Regions from separate parts of the Roseateles flavus genome, predicted to be linked through region 3. Evidence: predicted binding sites of a transcription regulator. Region 3 holds the regulator's gene; each other region holds the start of a gene.

Region 1 (5,974 bases), on a different contig from region 3:
GGCGCTCAGCTCGGCGTGGGTCTCGGTGGCGTTCTTGAGGTCCAGGGCCTCGGACTCCTCGATCAGCGGGCAGACCCAGTAGACCTGGCGCCCCTCGGCCACGGCGTCGGCGATCTTGGCGATGACCTCATCGCGCCGGCCATCGGCGAAGACACGCGTCACGATGGGGCTGCGGCCGGGCGGGAGCTCGTCGATGGTGGAGACGTCCAGGTCCGCGAAGTAGGTCATGGCCAGGGTGCGGGGGATGGGCGTGGCGCTCATCATCAGCATGTGCGGCTCGATGCCGGAGCGCTGGGCGGGCAGGTGCGGCACGTGGTCGCCATAGCCGGGCGGCATCTCGCCGCTGGAGGACTCCAGCTTCTTGCGCAGGGCCAGGCGCTGGGCCACGCCGAAGCGGTGCTGCTCGTCCACGATGGCCAGGCCCAGGAAGCGGAACTGGACCTTGTCCTCGATCACCGCGTGGGTGCCCACCACCAGCTGCGCGCTGCCGTCGGCCACCGCGTCCAGCATCTTCTGGCGAGCCTTGCCCTTCACGGAACCCGTCAGCCAGGCGACTTTGATGCCCAGCGGCTCCAGCCAGCCGATCAGCTTGCGGAAGTGCTGCTCGGCCAGGATCTCGGTGGGCGCCATCAGCGCGCACTGCCAGCCCGCGGCGATGCAGATGGCGGCGGACATGGCCGCCACCACGGTCTTGCCCGAGCCCACGTCGCCCTGCAGCAGGCGGTGCATGGGCTGGGGGCGTGCCAGGTCTTGCGCGATCTCCTCGCAGACCCGGCGTTGCGCCCCGGTCAGCGCAAAGGGCAGGGCGGCGAGCAGCTGCTCCTGCAGGCCGCCCGGGCGCGTGGGCAGCATGGGCGCGCGCAGCCGGGCGCGCTCGCGCTGGGCCTTCATCTGGCTCAGCTGCTGAGCCAGCAGCTCCTCGAACTTGAGGCGCTGCCAGGCCGGGTGGCTGTGGTCTTCCAGGCTGCCCAGGCGGGCCAGGGGCGGAGGATGGTGGAGGTAGTCCAGGGCCTCGCGCAGCGAGGGCAGGGGCCTGGGCACGGCGCCGGCTGGCAGGACCTCCTCCAGCGGCGCCCGTTTCATCGCCGCGCCGATGGCCTTGCGCAGATAGGCCTGGGGCAGGCCGGCGCTGGTGGGGTAGACGGGCGTGAGCGCGGTTGCGAGCGGGGTGTCCTCGTCCACCGTCCGGAAGGTGGGGTGGACCATTTCGCGGCCGAAGAAGCCGCCGCGGACCTCGCCGCGCACGCGCACGCGCGTGCCCACGGCCAGGCTCTTCTGGTGCGAGGGGTAGAAATGCAGGAAGCGCAGGGTCAGCTCGGCGGCGCGGCCCCGGGTGTCAGCGCCGTCTTCCATCAGCCGCACGATGAGCTGGCGGCGGCCGCGCAGCTCCACGCGGCACTCACGCACCACGCCTTCGCACTGCACAGTCTCGCCTTCGCCGGCTTCGGCGATGGGAACCAGGCGGGTCTCGTCCTCGTAGCGCAGGGGCAGGTGCAGGGCCAGGTCGATGTCGCGCTTCAGGCCCAGCTTCTCCATGGCCTTCTTCGGGCCTGACTTGGCCACCGCGGCGGCCGGCGGAGCCTGCGGTGCTGGGGACGATTCGGGCGTGGCGGACATGGGCGGCATTCTGCCTAAACCGGGGGGTGCCGAGGGCGGCGGTCTGCTGGAATCGGCGAAGATGCGTTGGAGCCAGAACTGACAATGGACCGAGGAGCCCGGGAATGATCAGCAAGCGTGCATGGGGATGGAGTCTGGCCGCGGCCATGGCGGCCTTGCTGGGTGGCTGCGCCAGCATGAGCGAGAGCGAATGCCAGCGTGCCGACTGGTACCAGAAGGGCGTGCAGGACGGCCGCGACGGCCAGGCCCGCGGCCGTGTGGAGGACCATGCCAAGGCCTGCGCCAAGGTGGGCATCAGCCCCGACGAGACGCGCTGGCAGACAGGCTGGACCGAGGGCCTGCGGCGCTACTGCCGCCCGTCCAACGGCTGGCAGCTGGGACTCAAGGGCGAGTACTACCGTGGCGTCTGCTCGGACCAGCCCGAGGGCGAGGACTTCGAGAACAACTACCAGGCCGGCAAGCGTGTCTATGACATCGGCCAGCAGCTGGATCGGAACTACCGCGAGATGCAGCGCCTGGAGCGCGACCTCGCCGACGCCAAGACCGATGAGGAGCGCAAGCGCCTGCGCAGCCTGCTGCGCGAGCTGGACATCGAGCAGATGCGCCTGCGCCAGCGCCAGCGCATGGAGATGCTGTCCGCCCCCCGGCCATGACAAACGCCCTGGCGGGCCAGGGCGTTCGAGGGGGACGGGCGCGGGCCGCTCAGGTCGGCGTCGGCACGCCGGCCATGCGGTCGTGCTTCAGGAAGTACTGGCGGGCCAGGGCGACCAGCTGCTTGTCGCTGGGATGGTCGACCGACTCATAGCCCACGATGGACGGCAGCAGCGTGGCGCGATGCTTCTCCACGTAGTGCTTGAAGTCCTTCTGCGCCGTGGACGAACCCACGACCAGGATCTCCGTGATGCCGGCGAGGGCGGTGCAGACGTCGGCAAAGAACTCATGCTCGCTGCGCACCGTGCTGCCGTGCTGCTTGGTGTGGTGCGTGTGCGCCTTGACCTTCTCGGCCTGCACATGCTCGGCGTCGAACTGCAGGATGTTGGCGCTGTGGTGGTCCAGCCAGACGACGGCGTGGAAAAGGCTCATGCGGGGCTCCTGTGAATGGAAGGGATGGGAAATCTGGGCGGGCTCAGAGCGTGGCGTGATGCGCGCCGCCGCCTCGGGTCTCGGCGGCCGACTGGCACTCGATGCAGCGCGTGACCTGCGGGCTCAGGCGCAGGCGCTCGAAGGCGATGGCGGCGCCGCAGTCCGCGCAGTGGCCGAAGTCCGGCTCCTGCAGGCGCTGCAGTGCCGCATCGACCTGGCGCAGGGCCAGCAGCGTGGCGTCGCTGCGGGCCAGGTCCACCTCGCGATCCGCCTCGTGGGCGGTCTCGCCGTCGGTGTCCTGCAGCAGCTGCTCGCGGGCATGGGTGACGCGGTCCTCGCCGCCCAGCTGCAGCTTCAGCTCCGCCTCCAGGCGGCTGCGCTGCGTCAGCAGGGCGGTCTCGAGAAGGCCTTTCTGGCCGGGTGTCAGGGATGTGCTCATGGTGAGGGCTCCTTGACGCCATCGTTGCACCGCTGGCGTCCCCGCGCGTTGATGCGCATCAAGTGTGCGAGTGCGCGACGCGCCCGGCGGTACTCCCCCATCGGGTGGTGCCAGGGGCCGGATGCTGACTCATAGAATCCGCGCAACTTTGGGCTCGTATCCGGCGTCAGGGCCTGCGCGAAGGCCAGCGCCAGACGAGGGCCGAAGACCCATAAATGAGGAGGATTGCAGGCATGTCGGTAGCAACGTCGACCCTTTCCCGGACCCCCTTCGCCGTTGCGGCACTGGCCAGCGTGGTGCTGGCCGGCTGCGGTGGCGGTGGTGGCGGTGGTGACACCAGCCCGGTCCAGCCAACGCCGCTGCCGGAGCTGTCGATCACCGCGCCGGCCAGCGGCGACGTGGCGCAGGCGGTGCCGCTGGGCACCAGCGCCACCATCGCCAGCGGCCTCAAGGCCCGTTGGGAGTTCGGTGACGGCAGCAGCAGCACGGAGCTGGCGCCTCGCCACAGCTATGTCAAGGCGGGCGACTATGAGATTCACCTGACGATCACCAACGAAGCCGGCCAGACGCGCGAGTACAAGACCTCCATCGCGCTGAGCCGCCCGGGCATCGTCAAGGGTCTGAACTGCAACAAGGCCGAGGAGAAGGGCTGGTGCTGGCAGCAGCCCTCGCCCACAGGAAATCCGAGCTACGGCCTGGCCTTTGCAGACGGCAAGACCGGCTGGCGCGTCGGCGAGGAAGGCGAGATTTTCAAGACGAGTGACGGCGGCGCTGGCTGGAGCCTGCAGCACAAGAAGTCGGATCTGCGCCTGGTGGCCGTTCGGGCGGTGTCGAGCAACGAGGTGTGGGTCTTCGGCGAGAAATGGTTGCAGGACGAGAACGTGCTGCTGCACACGAGCGACGGCGGCCGGAGCTGGACCCAGGCCACGGCGCCCGGGCTCTTCGGCATCAGCCACCTGTACTTCGGACGCCTGAGCCAGGACCACTACACGATCAGCCACGTCTATCCCAATGGAGGCCTGCTGGTCAAAATCTGGAATGCGCGCTGGGGCACCCGTCCGGGCTTCCGGTATACGGCTGACGGTGGTGCCAGCTGGAGCACGCCAGACGTTCTGGGCGACGGCATCGTCACCGACAAGGGCACCCTCCTGACGCATGCCAATGGGGAGATCTTTCGCGCCAATCCTTCGCAAGGCACGTCCCGCGTGGTCCTGAACCTGAAGGCGGCGGGTGGCATGGCGGGGGGCTACGACGTGCATTGGTCGTCCAGCGGCGGCGTCATCTGGGCGGTGCAGGCGTCCACCTCCACGGCCAGCGACAAGCCCTTGCCCATCACCTACGTGAGCCAGGATGATGGCCTGACCTGGCGCATCCAGGATGCCCTCTCGACCAAAGGCGCGCCGTTCGGCGGCGTGTATGCAGACCTGGTGGCCGCGATGGACGGCGGCCAGCGACTGCTGGCCATCGCCTTTGGCCATCCCGTGCGCAGCCTGGATGGCGGACGCACCTGGATTTGGGATCAGTCGCTGCCTCCCAGCTTCGCGCTGTCGTCCAACTGCGCCTCCACCGGTGATCGCCTGATCTGCTCGACCTATGACGGAAGGTCCTATGGCGTGACGAAGGACCTAGGGGCTACCTGGGACCTGAAGTCCATGCCGGATGCGGTTCGGAACTACCGTGACACCGCCTTTGAACGTCTGGAAGCGCTTCCGGATGGTGCCCTCGTCTTTGTCGCCGGTGGCATGGGGCCGGACTTTGTCCTGTCGGCCGATGGCCGGTGGACCCAGGTGGCCGATCGCCATCGCTTCCATAGCCCCACGGTGGTCAGCTTTGCCAGCGCACAGCAGGGCTATCTGTTCGGTGCCGACGGCAAGTTCTACGGCAGCCAGAACGGGGGGCAGTCCTGGTCCTTGCTAGACCTGCCCTCGGTGGGCATCAAGCCGGGCCGCATGGATGTCGCCAACCAGGTCTGGTCCCCCGCCTCCCTCGCGGCCTGGGGCAAGGATCGTCTGGGCGTGGTGGACGGGGACGGCCAGCTCTGGCTCAGCCCGGACAAGGGGCAGTCCTGGTCAGTCTTCAACGGCACGCCCGCGCAGCGCTGGGGTTCGCTGCGAGCGCAGGATGAGCAGTTCCTCTGGGTGGTGCCGCCCCTGTGCGGCGGCTTGATCAGCGATGTCCGGCAATGCCCGAGCAGCCTGACGAGCGCGGTCCTCCTCAGTGACGACGCAGGCGCCCACTGGAAGGCGGTGCAGGTGCCACTCAAGGTGCCGGCCGCGGTGTACCGCAGTGCCAGCGGCCGGCTGACCATCGTCGGTGAGGAAGGCCGGGTGCAGCAGTCGGACGACGGGGGACTGCGCTGGATCGAACGCGCAACGCCATCCAAGAGCTCCCTGTTTGGCCTGCATTCGGTGGACGGGAAGCAGCTGTGGGCTGTGGGCGTCGACGGCCTGATGGTGTCCAGGGACGAAGGCGTGACCTGGACTTCATCCGGCTTGCCGGGGCACTTCCTGGATGTCCGCTTCGCTGATGCCCAGCACGGGTGGGTGGTCGGCCATGATGGGCAAATTCATGCCACGCGCGACGGCGGCACGACCTGGGAGCGTCAGGAGTCTGGCACGAAGCAGGACCTGTACCGCCTGGAAGTGCTGGACAGCCGCACGGTCTGGGCCATTGGCATGTGGGGTGCGGTGCTGGCTACGGGGACGGGCGGCCTCTGAGTCCTGCTCGAAGGCATGGAACAATCCAGGCCTTCGTCACCTGATTGGTACGGGTCTGTCCGGCCCTCAAGTCCATGAGCAGTCTTCCCCCCGACGCGGCGCGCGAGTTCAGCGTCAG
Region 2 (5,974 bases), on a different contig from region 3:
ACTCCTGGCAGTGCGGGTGGTGGCGCTTCGCTGGCATCAGCTTAGCGTCTCGCGCGATGCCGTCCAGCCCCGTGGCCGAGGGTGATCAGCCTTGTCGGGATTGCCGGTGCAGGAAGCGCAGGGGATCCAGGGCGTCGACGAGGCTGGCCTCCAGCGGCGCCGGCGCGCCGGTGACCCGGCTGGCCAGCAGCTCGCCGCAGAGCAGGGCCCAGCTGAGCCCGCGCGAGGCCATGGCCGTGCACAGGGCCAGGCCCGGCAGGCGCGGGATCATGCGGACCTGGTCGATGCGGCCTTGCGCAGGGGATGCCGCCAGGCCGCCCACCAGGGGCAGGCGGTCCGGCGCGATCAGGCGCCAGCCCACGCGGCCCTGCGCGAGGGCCGGCCGGGGCAGGGCCAGCGGGCTCAGCTGCGCCAGCTGCGCGAGGTTGTCCTGGTGATCGCTGTCCCGGATTTCGGGGTCGGCGTCGCCGTCCTGGTGCGTGGCGCCGAACACCAGGCCGCCGTCGGGCAGGCCCAGGGCGTAGCCGGCACCCGCCAGCGGCAGCCGGGGCGCGTGCAGGCCGCTCAGGGCCAGCTGCTCGGCGCTGAGCCGGCTGATCTGGCCGCGCTGCACGTTCAGCGGTGGCAGCTGGGCGGCCGGTCCACCGGCGTCGAGGGTGGCCAGCAGGGCCAGGCTGTCAGCGCCCGCGGCCAGCACCAGGGACTCGGCCTCGGCCAGCACGCGGCCGGCCTCGTCCAGGCACTGCCAGCCTGCGTCGCTGCGGCGCAGCCGGCTCACGCGGCAGTCGGTCCGCAGCTGGATGGGGCGGGCCGCCGTCTCGATCAGGGCCTTCACCATGTCCGGCGGGGGCAGGGCGCCGCCACCGGGATAGAACCAGGCGGCCGTCACAGCGGGAGACAGCGGCCAGCCGGCCCGTTCGCAGGCCTGCTCCCGCGAGAGCGCCTGCACATAGTCGGGCGGCAGGCCCAGGCGCTCGATCTGGGCCTGCAAGGTGGCGAGCTCGCGCTGCATCTCCAGGCGCAGCAGGCCCGTCTGCAGCCAGGGCAGCTGGCCGCCGGCCCGCAGGGCGCGGGCATGGCGCTCGGTGTGCAGGGCGGCGGCGCGGTTGAAGCGGGCGTGCAGGCCGTCGTCCGGGTTGAGGGTGCCATGGAAGAGCCCGCCGGGATTGCCGGAGCCCGACAGCGCCGGCGCCTCGCGCGACTCCAGCAGGCTCACGTCCAGCCCCTGGGCCGCGAGCGCATGGGCACAGGCGGCGCCCGCGATGCCGGCGCCCAGCACGAGGGCCGTGCGCGCACCCGGCGCCAGGGCCAGGCGGCCGGGCGGTCTTTGCGTGGCATGGCGGGGCCGGTAGCGGGCCACGCTCATCTGCCCCTTGCTGGCAAAGCCCTCGGCCTTGCGGACCTCGAAGCCGGCGCTGGCGAGGCCCTCCCGCACCGCCCGGGCCACGCTCCAGGTGGCGGCCGTGGCTTCCGGGGCGGCCAGGCGGCCCAGGCTGCGCAGCAGGTAGGGGTCCCAGATGTCCGGGTTGAGGGCGGGCGAGAAGCCGTCCAGGTAGAAGGCGTCAACCTCCGCGACGATCTCGGCCAGCCAGTCGCGCGCCTCGCCCAGGCACAGCATGAGGCGCACGCGGCCCTGCTCGAAATCGAGCACATGCAGGTTGTGTGTGAGAGGCGGCCACCGGGCCAGCAGCTGCGCCGCGAGCACGGGCTCGGGCGAGTGGGCATGGGCGCGCTGCAGGTCCGCGTGGCGCAGCGGGTGTTTCTCGACGCTGATGAAGACCAGGCGTTCGGCGCGCTGCGGGTCCGCACGCCAGGCGGCCCAGGTGGCCAGGAAGTTGTTGCCCAGGCCGAAGCCCGTTTCCAGGATCACGAACCGGGCGCGGCCTTGCCAGCGCTGCGGCAGCTCGTTGCCGCCCAGGAAGACGTGCTGCGCCTGCGCGAAGGCGCCGGCGCGGGCATGGTAGACATCGCCGAAGCCGGGCGCGCTGGGCGCCGCGGCATCGGAGAAATCGACCTCGGCGGGACGGATGGGCTGGGTCTTCATGGGCGGCGCAGTATGCCGCAGCCCGGCCTTCGCCGCCCCTGCGCTGGCTCAGACTTCCACGGTTTCGCCATGCTGAGGCACGCGCACCTGCCAGCCCAGCTCGTCCTGGATGCGGCTGCGCAGCGCATCAGCCGCCTGCGGTTCGCCGTGCACCACGAAGGTCTGCGAAGGCGGCCGGCGGAACTGGCGCAGCCAGGCCATCAGCTCCTCGCTGTCTGCATGGCCGGAGAAGCCTTCCAGGTGGCTCAGCTCGGCGCTGACCGGCACGTACTCGCCGCGGATCTTGATCTCGCGCGCGCCGGCAATCATCTTGGCGCCGCGCGTGCCCCCCACCTGGAAGCCGGCGAAGCAGATGTGGTGGCGGGCCTGCGGCGCCATCACCTGCAGGTAATTGAGCACCCGGCCGCCGGTGGCCATGCCGCTGGCGGAGATCACCACCCCGGGGCGGTGCGCCACGGCCTGGGCCACCTTCAGCGACTCCTGCGGCTTGCTGACCACGCGCACGCCCTCGCACAGGCGCGCGAGTTCGCCGGACGAGATCTTCAGCAGGCGCCCGTATTCCTGCGTGATCTCGGTGGCCTCGCGGGCCATGGGGCTGTCCAGGAAGATCGGCAGCTCACCGGGGATCTCGCCGGCGGCCCGCAGGCGCTGAAGCACCAGCAGCAGGGCCTGGGCGCGGCCTACCGCGAAGCTGGGCAGCAGCACGCTGCCGCCGCGGTCGATGGTGCTGCGGATGATGCGGCCCAGGCGCTCCTGCACGTCCTCGGCCGGGTGGCGGCGGTCGCCGTAGGTGGACTCGACCAGCAGCACGTCGGCCTCGTCCAGCGGCTGGGGTGGGGGCAGCATGAGGTCCTTGGCGCGGCCCAGGTCACCCGAGAAGACCAGGCGCCGGCCCGCGCCCTGCACCGTGATGCAGGAGGCCCCCAGCAGGTGGCCGGCGGGCGTGAAGCGGATCTCGTTGGCCCCCAGCTTCAGCCGCCCGTCCCGCGGCAGGCCGACGAAATGCGAGAGGGCGCGCTGCGCGTCCTTGAGTGTGTACAGCGGCAGAGCCTTCGCATGGCGGGTGCTGCCCGTGCGGTTGGCGCGGCGGGCGTCTTCTTCCATCAGGTGGGCGCTGTCCGCGAGCAGCACCTCGCAGAGCTTGCGGGTGGCCGGGGTCGAGAAGATCTGGCCTCGGAAGCCCTGGCGCACCAGGGCCGGGATGTAGCCGCTGTGGTCCAGGTGGGCATGGGACAGCAGCACGGCGTCGATGCTGGCCGGTGCCACGCCCAGCGGGCCCCAGTTGCGCTCGCGCAGCGCCTTGTAGCCCTGGAAGAGGCCGCAGTCCAGCAGCAGGCGGCGGTCACCGGTGTCGATGAGGTGGCGCGAGCCGGTCACGGCGTCGGCGGCACCCAGGAAGGTCACTTTCATGCGTCTCTCCGCAAGCAGCTGGTGGCCGGGCCATTGTGGACCAGCCGCGCGGCCGGCCGGCGGCGCGCGGCTTGAGGTGGGTCAAGCGCCGTCCAGTTGCAATGCAGATGCAAAAAAGCCCGGCGGTGCCGGGCTTTGTCGGGGGAGGCTGAGGCGATCAGCGCTTGGGGCTGGTCAGGCGGGCGCCGCCATTGCCCTGTCGAGCCTGGCCGCCACCGGAGCGCTGGCCCTGGCCGCCTCGCGGCGCGTCGTTGCGGGCGCCGCCGCCGCCGTTGCCACGGCCTTGGGCCGGCGCATTGTCGCGGCGTGCCGGCGCCTGGCTGCGCCCGGCTTCCTGGCGGGGGCGGTCACCACCACGGCCTTCGCTGCGGGGCGCGTCACCACGGGGCTGCGAGGGACGGCCTCCGCGGCCACCACCACCACCGCCGCCGCTGCGGCCACCTCGGCCGGCACCGCCGCCCAGGCCGCCGTTGAGCACCATGCGGCCCAGCACGATGGGCTCGGCCTTGGCATTTGGGTCGGGCTCGAAGCCGGGCACGATCTCGCGGGGGACTTCGCGCTTGATCAGCTTCTCGATGTCACGCAGGAAGCCGTTCTCGTCCACGCAGACCAGGCTCACGGCTTCGCCCTTGGCGCCGGCACGGCCGGTGCGGCCGATGCGGTGCACATAGTCCTCGGGGACATTGGGCAGCTCGTAGTTGACGACGTGGGGCAGCTGGTCGATGTCGATGCCGCGGGCGGCGATGTCGGTCGCCACCAGCACCTGCAGCGTGCCGGCCTTGAACTCGGACAGCGCCTTGGTGCGCGCGCCCTGGCTCTTGTTGCCATGGATGGCCATGGCCGAGATGTCTTCCTTGTTCAGGTACTCGGCCAGGCGGTTGGCGCCGTGCTTCATGCGCGTGAAGACCAGGACCTGGTGCCAGTCGCCCTGACGGATCAGGTGGGCCAGCAGTTCCTTCTTCTTGTCGCGATCGACCGGATGGATCTTCTGGGCGATGGACTCGTTGGTCTGGTTGCGGCGCGCGACCTCGATCAGCGCCGGCTGGTTCAGCAGGCGGTCGGCCAGGGCCTTGATGTCGTCGCTGAAGGTGGCCGAGAAGAGCAGGCTCTGCTTCTTCTGCGGCAGCAGGGCCAGCACCTTCTTGATGTCATGGATGAAGCCCATGTCCAGCATGCGGTCGGCTTCGTCCAGCACCAGGATCTGCACATGGGACAGGTCCAGCGTGCCCTGCTGCGCGTGGTCCAGCAGGCGGCCGGGCGTGGCCACCAGGATGTCCACGCCCTTGCGCAGGCGGTCGATCTGCGGCTGCATGCCCACGCCGCCGAACATCACCATGGACGTCAGGGGCAGGTACTTGCCGTACAGGCGCACGCTTTCTTCGACCTGTGCCGCCAGCTCTCGCGTGGGCGTCAGGACCAGGGCACGGATGACAATGCGGCCGCGAGCGTCGCGGACCGGCTTCTGGGCAGCCAGGCGGTGCAGCAAGGGCAGGGTGAAGCCTGCGGTCTTGCCGGTGCCGGTCTGTGCTCCCGCCATGAGGTCACCGCCCTGCAGGACGGCCGGGATGGCTTGGCTCTGAATGGGGGTGGGAGTGGAGTAGCCGGCGTCGGCAATGGCCTTCAGGAGGGGCTCGGCCAGGCCCAAGGAATCAAAACTCATCGACTGCGGGATTCGCACGCCAGCCGCTCTATGCCTGGCCGCGCCGCATTGTGTGCGACGCCAGTCTTCGGGCCGGGCGGGGCGGGTGCTTGAGCTCAAAAAAAATGACGCCACGGCAAGACTGTGAGCCGTAGCGTCGAAGGCGATTATAGGTCGGGTGCCGGTCGGCTGGGGTGGATATCGTGAGCCGGGGCGCGTGACGGATCGGACCGGCCCCCGCGGCGGCATGCCCGCGCCCTTTGCACCGGGCCGGACGGAGCGGGTCCGGAAGCTGCGACAATAGCGGTTTGGCCTGGGTGAGCCGCGGGCCGGGCGAGGCGTGCCACGAGGGCGCTCAGTCCCGGGCCACCGCTGTTTGCCGCGGTTCTTCCGCGTGAGGCCACCGTGCTGGTTCGCCAGCCCCTGCCGCTGCGGCCGTCTGCCTCCGGGCGAGGCCGCTGCGGCCCGAATTCCGCATCTTCCACCTGCACTCAACCCTGAGTAAGCCATGGCCCAATATGTTTTCTCGATGAACCGTGTCAACAAGACGGTTCCCCCCAAGCGCCACATCCTGAAGGACATCTCCCTGTCCTTCTTCCCCGGTGCCAAGATCGGCGTGCTGGGTCTGAACGGCTCGGGCAAGTCCACGCTGCTGAAGATCATGGCCGGCGTCGACAAGGAAATCGAGGGCGAAGCCGTGCCCATGCCCGGCATCAAGATCGGCTACCTGGAGCAGGAGCCCAAGCTGAACCCGGACCAGACCGTGCGTGAGGCGGTCGAGGAAGGCATCGGCGGCGTGCTGGCCGCCAAGAAGCGCCTGGACGAGGTCTATGCCGCCTATGCCGAGCCGGACGCCGACTTCGACGCCCTGGCCGCCGAGC
Region 3 (5,974 bases):
ATCAGCCGTGAAACGCCAGGAAACAAAAAGCCCTCGAATTTCCTAGGAAATTCAAGGGCTTACGAGACGTTATGAGACGTCAGGGATCAGCTTTACATGTGGTCAATCATGACTTGACCAAAGCCGGAGCACGACACTTGCGTAGCGCCGTCCAGCAGGCGGGCGAAGTCATAGGTGACCTTCTTCGACAGGATGGACTTTTCCATCGAGGAGATGATCAGGTCAGCGGCTTCCAGCCAGCCCATGTGGCGCAGCATCATTTCAGCGGACAGGATCTCGGAACCGGGGTTCACATAGTCCTTGCCGGCGTACTTGGGCGCGGTGCCATGGGTGGCTTCGAACATGGCGACGGAGTCGCTCAGGTTCGCACCCGGGGCGATGCCGATGCCGCCGACCTGCGCAGCCAGGGCGTCAGACACGTAATCGCCGTTCAGGTTCAGCGTGGCGATCACCGAGTACTCGGCGGGGCGCAGCAGGATCTGCTGCAGGAAGGCGTCGGCGATGGAGTCCTTCACCACGATGTCCTTGCCGGTCTTCGGGTTCTTGAACTTGCACCACGGGCCGCCGTCGATCAGCTCGGCGCCGAATTCCTTCTGTGCCAGGGCATAGGCCCAGTCACGGAAGCCGCCTTCGGTGAACTTCATGATGTTGCCCTTGTGGACGATGGTCACGCTGGGCTTGTCATTGTCGATGGCGTACTGGATGGCCTTGCGGACCAGACGCTCCGTGCCTTCCTTGGAGACCGGCTTGATGCCGATGCCCGAGGTCTCGGGGAAGCGGATCTTCTTGACGCCGAACTCGTTCTGCAGGAAGGCGATCAGCTTCTTGGCCTTGTCGCTCTGGGCTTCGAATTCGATGCCGGCATAGATGTCTTCCGAGTTCTCGCGGAAGATGACCATGTCGGTCTTGTGCGGTTCCTTCACGGGGGAAGGCACGCCCTTGAAGTAACGCACTGGGCGCAGGCAGACGTAGAGGTCCAGCTCCTGGCGCAGGGCCACGTTCAGCGAGCGGATGCCACCACCGACGGGGGTGGTCAGCGGGCCCTTGATGGAGACCACGTAGTCCTTCAGAACCTGCAGGGTCTCTTCGGGCAGCCAGACGTCCGGGCCGTAGACCTTGGTCGACTTCTCGCCGGCGTAGATCTCCATCCAGTGGATCTTCTTCTTGCCACCGTAGGCCTTGGCCACGGCTGCGTCGACGACCTTGATCATCACCGGGGTGATGTCAAACCCCGTGCCGTCACCCTCGATGTAGGGAATGATCGGCTGGTCGGGCACATTCAGGGAGAAGTCGGCGTTGACCGTGATCTTCTGCCCGCCTTCGGGCACCTTGATGTGTTGGTACATGTGTAGTCGTCTCCGCTAGTCGCGAGGTTGGATGCGGCGGGGTGCCGCCATAAAGAAATCGATTCTATGCCAGCAGAGCTTTCATGGGCCTGATACGCCTTGCAGTCTGGCGTTTCAATGCGGTTTCACCCGCAGTGAGGCTGGATGCCGCTGCGCAAGCCGGCAGCTGCGCTGCACGAGGCCCCCATCGACCGCCCTCCGCGCAAGATGAGTGCAGATACGCCTTGTTTGATGCGCATGCCCGCATTCAGGCACAGTAGGCCTGGATCTGCGCCCAGACCCCATGCCCCAGCGCCCAGCCCGCGCTGAGTACCAGGCCCAGGCCGCCCAGGCGCGTGGCCCAGCGCATGCCGCGCCCCTCCTCCACCTGCCCCAGGCCCAGCAGCTTCCACAGGATGGCCGGCCCCAGGGCCAGGCCCAAGCCTGAGCTGACGGCGAAGGCGCCCATCACTGCGGCACCGCCGAGCGCGCCATTGGCCAGGGCGGCCAGCAGCAGGGCCGATTGCAGCAGGCCGCAGGGCCAGGCCACCCAGCCCAGTCCCGCCAGCACGGCACGCCAGCGCGGACGCTGCGGCGCGCTCAAAGAAGGACCTCCTGCCGCCAGCGCCGCAAGCGGGATGGCAGCGTCGCGGCTGCCTTCGCGGCCCAGGGCCGACAGCCAGGCCGGTTGCCGAGCCTTCCACAGCAGGTAGATCCCGAGCGCCAGGGCGCCCAGGTGCAGCAGCAGCCAAAGGGGCCGCAGCAGGGCCACCGTCTGCCCCCAGCGCGCCATCAGCGACACACTGGACGCCGCCACCGCACCGGCCGCACCATAGCTGAGCAGGCGACCCAGCTGGAAGCCGAGATGCGCGGCCGTGCGCGGCGATCCCTGGCTCAGTGCGGCACAGGGCGCGCCGCACATCACGGCACAGTGCGGGGTGCCGGCCAAGCCCATCAGCAGGGCTGAACCGACGAGGGCTGCTTCCATGGGGAGGACTGTAGCCTCAGATGATGCGCGAGAACTGCGCGCGGGTGCGGTCGGCCTGCAGGTAGCGGTCGAAGACCATGGCCACTGCACGCACGAAGTACCAGCCCAGCGGTGTCACCTGGATGGCCTCGGGCTCCACCACGACCAGGCCGGTCTCCTGCATGGACAGCAGCTGCTCCAGCTCGGCACGGAAGTACTCGCGCACCTTGATCAGGTGGGCCAGCTCGATGGACTCGAACTCCACCCGCCCCTGGCACATCAGCGCCATGATCATGGCCCGGCGGACCAGATCGTCGCGGCTCAGGGCCAGACCGCGCTGGATGGGCAGCTGGCCCTGGCGGATGGCGTCGTAGTACTCGGGCAGGGTCTTGGCATTCTGGCTGTAAGTGGCGCCCACGCGGCCGATGGCCGAGACGCCCAGGCCGATCAGGTCGCAGTCCGGCTGCGTGCTGTAGCCCTGGAAATTGCGGTGCAGGCGGCCCTGGCGCTTGGCCACGGCCAGCGAATCATTGGGCAGCGCGAAGTGGTCCATGCCGATGTAGGCATAGCCATGGCCCACGAAACCGCTCAGGGCGGTAGACAACATGGTCAGCTTGGACGCGGCCACCGGCAGCTGGCTGGCGTCGATGCGGCGCTGCGGCTTGAAGCGCGTGGGCAGGTGAGCGTAGCCGTACAGCGCGATGCGGTCCGGACGCAGCGTCGCGACCTGCTGGATGGTGCGCTGGAAGCTCTCCGGCGTCTGCTGCGGCAGCCCATAGATCAGGTCCACGTTGGTGGACTCGAAGCCCAGGGCGCGGGCCTGCTGCATCAGGCTCTCGACCATCTCGTAGCTCTGCACGCGATGAACGGCCTTCTGCACTTCCGGGTCGAAGTCCTGGACGCCGAAGCTCAGGCGGTTGAAGCCCAGCTGGCGCAGGTGCTTCAGGCGGGCTTCGGTGACGGTGCGCGGATCGACCTCGATGGACACCTCGGCGCCCGGCGCAAGCTTGAAGCGCTGCTTGATGGCGTCCATCAGCCCGGTCAGCTCGTCGTCGTTGAGGAAGGTCGGGGAGCCGCCGCCGAAATGCAGCTGGGAAATGGACTGCGGCCGGCGCAGCTCGGCCACCGTCAGGTCCATTTCCTGGACCAGCACTGCCAGGTACTCCGCCGCGCGCTCATGGTGCTTGGTGATGACCTTGTTGCAGGCGCAGTAGTAGCAGACCGACTCGCAGAAGGGGATGTGGATATACAGGGAAAGGGGCGCGCCTCCGCCCACCACACCGCCGTCGGCCCGCTGGTTCAGGGCCTGCTTGTACTGCTCGACAGTGAAGGCCTCGACGAATCGGTCGGCCGTCGGGTAGGACGTGTAGCGCGGACCGGACACATCGAAGCGGCGCAACACATCCTCGGTGATGCCCGGCAGGGCGGCAGTATTGATGGTTTCCATGCCGCCACTGTGCCAAGCCTGCACAAGCACTGATTGACCTGTGTCAAGTTTGATCAACTGGCGCGGGTAAACAATGGCTACAGCCTTGAGGAGCGTCAGGGCCGTCCTTTGCCCTGCAGCAGAAACGGCCATTGACATCTCCTCGCCGCCCCGGCAGTCCCAGCCCATAATGAGCCCTATGAATACCCAGACCCCGATCAAGATCGAGCCCTTCAAGGTCGCCTGCTCCAGCTGCAATCTGCGCGAGCTGTGCCTGCCCGTCGGGTTGTCAGAGTCGGACCTGAACCAGCTGGACAGCCTCGTGGCCACGCGCCGCAACGTCTCCCGCGGGGACACCCTGTTCCGCACCGGCGATGCCTTCCAGTCGCTGTACGCGGTCCGCACGGGCTTCTTCAAGACCTGCGTGTCTTCGGAGGACGGCCGTGACCAGGTCACCGGTTTCCAGATGGCCGGTGAGCTGCTGGGCCTGGACGGCATCAGCAATGATCGCCATTCCTGCGACGCCGTCGCCCTGGAAGACAGCCAGGTCTGCGTGATTCCCTACAGCCAGCTCGAGGAACTCTCCCGCGAGTTCACCGACCTGCAGCACCAGTTCCACAAGATCATGAGCCGCGAGATCGTGCGCGATCACGGCGTGATGCTGCTGCTGGGCTCCATGCGCGCCGAGGAACGCCTGGCCGCCTTCCTGCTGAACCTCACCCAGCGCCTGCAGGCCCGCGGCTTCTCCGCCTCGGCCCTGGTGCTGCGCATGACGCGCGAAGAGATCGGCAGCTATCTGGGTCTCAAGCTGGAAACGGTGAGCCGCACCTTCTCGAAGTTCCAGGACGAAGGTCTGCTGGAGGTCAAGCAACGCCAGATCCGCATCCTGAACCAGGACGGCCTGCAGAAGCTGGTGAACACCGCGCACTGCACCTGAGCGCACTTCACCTGAGCGGCCCCGTGCCTGCTCGATGATGGCAAAGCCCGCTGCGTAGCGGGCTTTTTGCTTGCAGTGCGGCCAGAGGCGCCGGACGGCGGACGGTCAGCGCCTGCGCAAAGGCAAGACCTGACCCTCAGTGCGGCCAGCGCCGCGGCTGGCCAGGTGCCGACTCGGCGGGCAGGGTCGCCAGCAGCATGGTCACGGCCGAGGCCAGGCTGATCAGCAGCCAGAAGGCCAGGAAGCTCAAGGTGTAGATGGCTTCGCGGCTCAGTTGCACCGGCGACAGACCGAACCAGCTGAGGTCCATGGGATCGACCAGCGCGAACACCAGTGCCTCGGTCACGCCGGCCATCACAAAGGCCGGCCAGAGGATGTGCATGGCCCATCGCGCCGGGCCCGGCTTTTCACCAATCAGTCCCATCCCGGTCTCCTCCACGATGGACTGCGAGGACTTACTTGCCGCTCGCAGGGCCGCCGGTGGCGGCATGGTTGCGGGCCGCGATGGCGGGCGCCAGTGCGGCGGACTGGGGGCCGTCCGCGGCGCTGTCGGCGGAGAGACGCTGCTGGGTCTCGATCACCGGATCGGGATGCTTGAGGGCCACGCCCAGGGTCACGAAGCTGGCCAGCACCACGGTGGCGGGCCCGCCCACCACCAGCCACATCATGCGCTCACGCCACCAGGCGCGCGGTGCGGTCGAAGGAGATTGAATGTCAGCCATGTTTCGCTCCTAGCGGGGAACCACAAAGGTGGATTTCTCGACCAGCTGGCTTGGCACCTCGCTGGCCCTGGCATCGCGAACGATGCGGAAATGGATCTCATGGGCGCCACCGCCCGCCGATTGTGCCGTCTGCGGTGGCAGGCGCAGCGCGACGGACACCCAGCGCGCCTCGGCCGGCCCCACGCTCATGTGCAGGGGCTGCACCAGGGCCAGGCCCTGCAGGCCTTCGGCGGTGACGGTGTAGGCCTGCGTCTCCTCGGTCGCATTCATGACCTGCAGGCGGTAGACGTTCTCGATGTAGCCATCGTCCACCAGGCGGGCCAGCGAGGCGCGGTCCCGCACCACATCGACCTTGAAGGGCGTGCGGGTCAGCATGTGCCAGAACAGGGCCACGCAGATCAGCACCAGAATGCTCGAATAGATCAGCACGCGGGGGCGGAACATGCGGCGGATCAGCTGCGCGCGGCTGAGGTGCTCGCTGAGGCCGTTCTGCGTGTCGTAGCGGACGAGGCCGCGCGGGTAGCCCATCTTGTCCATCACGCCGTTGCAGACGTCGATGCAGGCCGCGCAGCCGATGCACTCGTACTGCAGGCCGTT

What was found. The regulator FNR, encoded in region 3, switches genes on or off when oxygen is low (the NO sensors DNR and NnrR bind a similar motif). The targets are predictions, from matches to a motif close to TTGATNNNNATCAA.
Region 1: the regulator FNR is predicted to act here: its motif matches at 3,188-3,201, upstream of ABDJ40_RS06725 (TraR/DksA family transcriptional regulator).
Region 2: the regulator FNR is predicted to act here: its motif matches at 3,526-3,539, upstream of ABDJ40_RS16620 (MBL fold metallo-hydrolase RNA specificity domain-containing protein).

What each region holds. Positions count from the first base shown of each region.
Region 1 covers NZ_JBDPZC010000002.1:217,982-223,955, reverse strand. Annotated here, with positions in the region: gene recG (ATP-dependent DNA helicase RecG) at 1-1,617, opposite strand, end outside; gene ABDJ40_RS06735 (DUF2799 domain-containing protein) at 1,722-2,270, shown strand; gene ABDJ40_RS06730 (hypothetical protein) at 2,320-2,700, opposite strand; gene ABDJ40_RS06725 (TraR/DksA family transcriptional regulator) at 2,744-3,139, opposite strand; gene ABDJ40_RS06720 (YCF48-related protein) at 3,373-5,856, shown strand; gene queA (tRNA preQ1(34) S-adenosylmethionine ribosyltransferase-isomerase QueA) at 5,931-5,974, shown strand, end outside.
Region 2 covers NZ_JBDPZC010000007.1:347,396-353,369, forward strand. Annotated here, with positions in the region: gene mnmC (bifunctional tRNA (5-methylaminomethyl-2-thiouridine)(34)-methyltransferase MnmC2/FAD-dependent 5-carboxymethylaminomethyl-2-thiouridine(34) oxidoreductase MnmC1) at 86-2,044, opposite strand; gene ABDJ40_RS16620 (MBL fold metallo-hydrolase RNA specificity domain-containing protein) at 2,093-3,454, opposite strand; gene ABDJ40_RS16625 (DEAD/DEAH box helicase) at 3,612-5,114, opposite strand; gene ettA (energy-dependent translational throttle protein EttA) at 5,602-5,974, shown strand, end outside.
Region 3 covers NZ_JBDPZC010000009.1:3,481-9,454, forward strand. Annotated here, with positions in the region: gene icd (NADP-dependent isocitrate dehydrogenase) at 93-1,346, opposite strand; gene ABDJ40_RS17900 (urease accessory protein UreH domain-containing protein) at 1,594-2,313, opposite strand; gene hemN (oxygen-independent coproporphyrinogen III oxidase) at 2,330-3,739, opposite strand; gene fnr (fumarate/nitrate reduction transcriptional regulator Fnr) at 3,918-4,655, shown strand; gene ABDJ40_RS17915 (hypothetical protein) at 4,792-5,079, opposite strand; gene ABDJ40_RS17920 (hypothetical protein) at 5,111-5,377, opposite strand; gene ccoG (cytochrome c oxidase accessory protein CcoG) at 5,387-5,974, opposite strand, start outside.